DNA from 2 places in the Globicatella sp. PHS-GS-PNBC-21-1553 genome. Region 2 is predicted to be linked to the other one. Evidence: riboswitches for the same ligand, from Rfam matches in the RefSeq annotation. Region 2 holds a riboswitch; the other holds the start of a gene.

Region 1 (3,431 bases), 340 kb from region 2:
TAATACTACTGGACATCCGACGAATATAATAACCTAAACCTTCCGAGCCACCAAGCCATTCACCAATGACTGCACCGATTAAAGAATAGACAACTGACATTTTTAAACCAGAGTAGATAGACGGTAGGGCGAACTTCCATTGTAATTGGCTAAACATTTGCCATTTTGACGCACCCATCACTCTGAATAATTCGAGATACTCTTCATCCGTTCGTTTTAAGCCATCGAAGACACTTACTACGACGGGGAAAAAGGTAATCAAAAAGATAATCGCCACTTTGGTCCATAAGCTATAGCCAAACCATAACACAAAGATTGGGGACAAGGCGATAGTCGGAATTGTTTGCGAAATTAGGACAAAAGGATAAAATGCCCGCTCGATAAAATCAGAATAATATAATAGAATTCCAATCAATAAACCCAGTCCGATTGAAATGGCCACGCCAACGATGACTTCTAATAAAGTCGCTTGAGTGTGTGTCCATAGTTGCGGCGCTTGGGTAAAGATGGTCTTAATAACATCACTTGGTCTCGGAATTATAAACTTTGGTACCCATTCACGCGCCACGGCCCATTCAATAATGACTAATAACACAGCTGAAACAGATAAGAAAGGCCAGTAACGTTGAATTAACTGTCGTAGTTTATTCATGGATGGCCACCTCCAAAGCTTGTTTATACTCAATAAATTGAGCATGATAACGGATGTCTTTCGGTCGTGGACGTGGCAGATCAATGTGCCACTCTTTGATTTGAGTATCGTCGCCATTATGCCAGTTTTGTAATAAAAAGACCCGATTACTTAAAAGCACTGCTTCATCAATATTATGCGTAATAAAAACAATTGTTTTATTTAATTCTTGCCACAGTGATAGTAACCATTGTTGCATTTCATATTGTGTAAAACTGTCTAATGCTCCAAAAGGTTCATCTAGTAGTAGTACTGGTTTATTGGCCAAAATCGTTCGTACGAAAGCGGCGCGCTGACGCATTCCACCCGATAGATCTTTTGGTAGGGAATAGGCATAATCTTTTAAACCCGCCTTATCTAGCCACTCTAACGCTTTTTCTTTTGAAACTGGATGCTGCTTATCAAGTTTGCCACTTAATCTAACATTTTCCAAAATTGTCGCCCAAGGAAGTAGTAAATCTTTTTGTGGCATATAACCGACATCACCTAATTGAATCGGTCGTCCATCAAAGAGAATCTGGCCCGCATCTGGTTGAAATTGCGTGGTCAGTAATTTAAATAGCGTACTCTTACCACTGCCGCTTTTACCAATTAATGAAATAAACTCACCTTTAGGAAAGTTGAGGTTGACATTTTGTAACGTCTTCTCGCCTTTAAAGTCAGGGTAGGTAAATGAGACGTTTTTTATTTCAATCATCTGAAACTCCTTTCTATCCATTTGCCCAAAAAAAGACCCGTTTCTAGGAAACCGGCCCAAAGCATACTGAGTCTTGACTGATCAAACTGATCAAAATGTGTACAGTAAAACAAAATTGTAAACATCCCTACGGTAGTACTAACTACATCAGGTCAAGGGTCAAGGAACATTTCAGAAACCTACTCTCAGCGCATTGGCTCCCCTAGTTTAAAATAAATGGATTCAATTGTTAAAAGAGACCCTTTGATTTCACAAAGAAACTCTAACTGACTATTAGAATAAATCAAGTGATAGTTAATGTCAAGCAGATAAGTTGAACAAAGGATTGAAATCATGACCTATAAAAAAGTAATATAAGTGAGGTCATGATTACTAGTGGTACTAAAAAGTGAACGATGCTGTTCACAATGAACCAAATTAAGAAGGTTCATGACGATGCCTATTGACCAGACAGGCGATGGAAATAGAATATCGATTGTGTTCATCTTTGATTAATGACATGGTTGTAAGGGAGTAGGCCAACAGTAGAAAAATGAATGATTTTCGCTACGTCTGCCTATTCCTGCACAGTTGAAACTAGACCAGAAGCAGAAAACCAAGTGATATTCTCTTCATCTGCCTACCCTATCATCCTCTGTGCTTTTAATTGCCGCACAATTACTTGACTGAAATTCGCTAGTTTATCTCCAGTCTATTTAAGACGCAGTTTGAGACCTCTCACACCCTGCGCTTTTAATTACCGCGCAATCACTGCACTAAATTATTAAGATTACGCCCAGGCCTTATTTATTAAAAAAGCACCCTCTTTACAATCCAAAATTAATTTGCTAGTCTATTAGTGACACTGGGGGAGCATGAAAATGCTGAGAGAGAAATTGACCCTTTGAACCTGATTCAGTTAATACTGACGTAGGGAAGTGTGCTTAATTTAATCAGCCAGTTTGATTTTGTTGGACTGCACCCGATTTAATGCGCACACTTTATCTTTAAAGGTGGGTGTTTTTTTGTTCCTAAAATATAAGGAGGAATATCGTCATGACAAAATTTACTGAACGTGTGTTTCCAAAAGTTGAAGCGATTTGGGCATCGTATTTAGAACATCCATTTGTAAAAGGATTAGGAGAAGGTACGCTGGCTAAAGAAAAATTTCAACGTTGGTTAACGCAAGATTATGTTTATTTAGTGGAGTATTCAAAATTAATGGCTTTAGGCGTAGCGAAGTCGACTGATTTATCGATGATGCGCAGTTTTTCAAAAGCATTATTTGGGACCTTAGAGATGGAAATGGAATTACACCGTCAATTTTCAGCTCAATTTGGGATTAGTGAAGCAGAATTATTACAAACGAAAATGTGGCCAACCAATACAGCCTATACTTCTTATATGTTAAATCATGCCCAAGCGGGTGGCGCAGAATATGCGGTGACAGCCTTATTAACTTGTGCTTGGTCATACGCTTATGTCGGCGAAGCAGTAGCGAAGCAAAGTCCTGAAAATAATCCTTACCAACAATGGATCGATATGTATGCGGGCGAAGAATTCCAAACTTTAGCTACTGATATGAAAAATTTAATGGACAAGATGGCTAAAGATTTACCAGAAGCAACCTTAGAACGTCTAGAAGAAATCATTATTAAAACCTCTTACTATGAGTATCAGTTCTGGACCATGTGCTATGACGGTGAAGATTGGGAAACTCGATACGAAAACTAAAATTAACAATTAATGATGAGAGGGAATGGTTAAAATAAATACACATAAACAAACTCAAAAACTAATGATTTTATCACTGATGATTGCCTTAGACGTGGTGTTATCACCGATTTTAAGAATTGAAGGGATGGCACCAATGTCGAGTGTCATTAATATTATTGCGGCCAGTTTTATGAGTCCTTTATATACCTTTTTAATGGCTTTAATCTGTGGTATTATCCGCATGTTAATGATGGGCATTCCACCATTAGCCTTAACAGGTGCTGTTTTTGGAGCATTATTTGCGGGATTAGGTTATTGGAAGACACGAAACTTCTGGGCAGCAGCGCT
Region 2 (3,431 bases):
ATTTAGAAAGTAGACAACCCATTTTAGGAGGGGTGACAGGTGGGTTATCTGGAACTTCTTTAAAACACATTGCCTTAAGGATGATTTATCAAGTTGCTGGAGCAGTTAAGATACCGATTATTGGAGTGGGTGGCATAAAGACCGTAGATGATGTTCTAGAAATGTATATGGCGGGCGCATCTGCCGTTCAAATTGGGACAGAAAATTATAATCAACCGATGATTTGTCCAGAAATTATTAGCCAACTTCCTCAGCGAATGGATGAATTAGGCATTGAAAGCTTAGAGACTCTAATAGACGAAGTGTCAGTCGCTCGATTTCACGACGGTCGGTAACAGGCTTAAGTGTCCGTGGCGAGCAATCACGACGGAATTATAACAGACTAAATTTCAGTTTATAGTGAACATGCTTAGTAAGTTAATTGGAAAAACTATCTATATATAATTAAGTGAGGTCAGCTAACGTTGATCTCTTTTTCATTTAGTGTAGCAGAGCACTTAAAGGATGATATTTATTTCTCCGAATTAGTCATGTTAACCAAACAAAATAATTCATTTGGACCAACAGAAATATCATATCTAGAGAGTAAATTCATTAACATAGCTATCGATGTAGATAGGTAAGAAGTAAGATATGGAAATGATCCAAACCCTGGAAATGTAACCGAAGAAAAGAATTGCAGACAGAAAAACGCCAAATTAGAAAAAAATAGCCATTCAACACACCGGTGTTTAATGACCAAAATTTCTGTGACCCACATCATTTGACAAAGAACTTTAAAAATAAAAATCCCATTGACTGCCGTAACAATCAATGGGACGTTAATCACGTGGTTTTACCCAAACCTTAATAATCTGCCGATTATCCTCAGTCACTTAACGCGTGATTACGTCTTAACTACGCTTCTATACAAGTCTCATGGTGGTTCATCAAGATTCCGATGAAGGGTCTTTACTTAGTGATCGAAGATGTTGCACTAACCCCTCTCTCTATAAACAACTCAAATAAGTCACACGGTCTTCATTATTAAATAAGTTATAATTCCTTATTCATATCATTAAACGATTAAAGATGCAGGAGTTAGCCAAACGTTATAAAAATTGATTAATAACCTGATGTTTTTACGCGTAAGAGAGGTTGGAATGAACGCGTTAGGAAAATTAATACAATAATACAGCAAAGAGTTTCAGATAGAAACGCTCCTCCATTGACTAGGAATGAGTATACATATGGACTTTGTCCTTCAGGTGCATAAGACCCCCAGAATGACACCCCCGCAATAAAGTGGACGATATAACGAGCTAATGATCCCACAATTGTCGCCATGGAAGCTATCTCCCATTGTTTCACACGATTTGTTGGTTCTTCTTTTAATGCATTTTGCATATAAGGTGCAAAGAAACCAGCGAAACCAATGACTGCAAAAGCGACAAAATATTCAACTACAAATTGTACTAACGTTAATACATACGCATTACCGGTAATGTATTGGAGTAATCCCCATAGAAATCCTCCCAAGCAACCTGCCAATGTACCACGACGTAGAGCAAGAATAATAATTGGAATCATCTTGACAGAAACCTTAAAACTCCATGATGGCGAAGGAATCATCAAATCAAGAAGTAGTGATAAAGCGGCACAGATAGTAATCTCAATCAAAGTTTGTGTCTTAATTTTTGACATAAAAAAACTCCTTTTCTTAACCAACACAAAAAAGGAGTTAAACATCTTGACGCAAGCATTACCTTGATCCAATAAAGGGTATAATCTCAGCCAATATGGCACCCCTTGTTTATGTTGAAATCTATATTTTAATAATGATTCTAACAAAAATAATGAAAAAAGTAAAATTAAATTTACAAACCAATTACTTTCAACTTTTATAACTTAGAAGGTTGCAATAGCCATAAAGATTCCTAACAACATTGCAATTGCTAATAGGACTTATTTTTCCAAAAAGTAATAGCAGGGAGTGGGCAAGAAGTAGAAAATTAAATAATTTTCGCTTCGTCTGCCCACCCCCGCAAAGTTGGGAGTAGACCAGAAGTAGAAAATCGAATGATTTTCACTTCGTCTGCCTACCCCCGCACAGTTGAGACCACTCAACCACTGTGCTATTATTTAACGAACAATAATTTTGACTAAATTTATCAAGTTTATGTCCAGCATCGATAATGGAAACTGTTAAGTAAACCATTAATGACTTTATGAATTGTTTGAAAGACCGGTGTTCTCTTAAAAATTTCTCTTGAACTATCGCTATTTTGAACAGATTCATTAACATGGGAGCAATCCCACTATCAATCGCTTTGAAGTGTTGCGTAATTTCTTTAAATTGTTGCAAAATCACTGATGGAGCTTTATTTTCTTGCATCAACTGTTCAAAGGACTCCGGCCTCATATCAGGTCGACCTAAATCATTTGTTTTTATCTTAAAGTCGATGAGATAATAAAATGACTTTCAATAGGAAATGTATTAGCAGTACAAGATTTAGAAGATGATAAAGATTACTTTGATTATGCAATCTTCGATAGATTCAATTTTATTTCTCCTTTCCGAGACCATTCACTTAATCTTGATAAGTCATCTAACGATGTGATGGTGATCCTAACAATCTCTGAAATAACCATCCTATCCGAATAGGACATTATATCAAAAATATTACTTCAAATTACCTCGATTGTTTTTGAAACTGAGGAAAGTTACGTGCAACAAATTGGGTAATCTTATTGTAACTTTTATACTAGCAGATAGAAGTGTTATAACAGACAAAAATAAAAGAATTGTAAAATCATTTTGCAGGAGACATGGTATGTGGCTCTCTTTTATTGTATAATTTGGGTGTTGAAATTCTGATAAAACTAGAATTTTGATTAATGGTAATGAATGGAAATGATAAAAGAGTGAGGTAATGATTAAATCATGGTGCTTAGTGGTTTGACTAAAGTAAGCAAAGTAATCACTGAATTGTCATTTATGAATAGGAAAGTTATTGTTGTAGATGAGTCACACGGTGTTATTACTGCTTTATATGAGAATCTTATCAAAAAATTGAAGACATAATCTATTTGATAATATTAATTCAATGATTACTTTTGGTTTGAAACATATTACTAAGGATATTGAAAAAATTATATGTTAAGTGATAATAGTAAACAAAGGATAAACTTTAACAAATGATATTGTCATACAAGAGAAATGATTAAAAATGATGGAGTATTCAAACTGTCTAAGTGCCATCTCAAGATTAAACTGGCACTTAAAAACGACATACAACAGATCAGAGTTTCTCTTGGTGAGGACGAGACACGGGTTCACCTTATAGTCGGAAGGTAGCACTAGAATTTAAGGATAGGAAAGGAATGATATTGATGTCACGAGAAACAGAAAATATTTTTAGACAGTTAGAAGTTTTTCTAGACCAACATTC

The links. A riboswitch is a leader RNA that binds a small molecule or an ion and turns the genes downstream of it on or off. The one in region 2 is predicted to bind thiamine pyrophosphate.
Region 1: linked by a shared signal. The riboswitch ahead of LB888_RS08485 (ABC transporter ATP-binding protein) and the one ahead of thiT (energy-coupled thiamine transporter ThiT) in region 2 are both predicted to bind thiamine pyrophosphate.

The regions. Positions count from the first base shown of each region.
Region 1 covers NZ_CP085470.1:1,756,543-1,759,973, forward strand. Annotated here, with positions in the region: gene LB888_RS08480 (ABC transporter permease) at 1-652, opposite strand, end outside; gene LB888_RS08485 (ABC transporter ATP-binding protein) at 645-1,388, opposite strand; TPP riboswitch at 1,496-1,602, opposite strand; TPP riboswitch at 2,225-2,321, shown strand; gene tenA (thiaminase II) at 2,424-3,101, shown strand; gene thiW (energy coupling factor transporter S component ThiW) at 3,127-3,431, shown strand, end outside.
Region 2 covers NZ_CP085470.1:1,413,089-1,416,519, forward strand. Annotated here, with positions in the region: gene LB888_RS06725 (dihydroorotate dehydrogenase) at 1-335, shown strand, start outside; gene thiT (energy-coupled thiamine transporter ThiT) at 1,105-1,683, opposite strand; TPP riboswitch at 1,711-1,799, opposite strand; gene LB888_RS06735 (hypothetical protein) at 2,066-2,401, opposite strand; gene LB888_RS06740 (helix-hairpin-helix domain-containing protein) at 3,373-3,431, shown strand, end outside.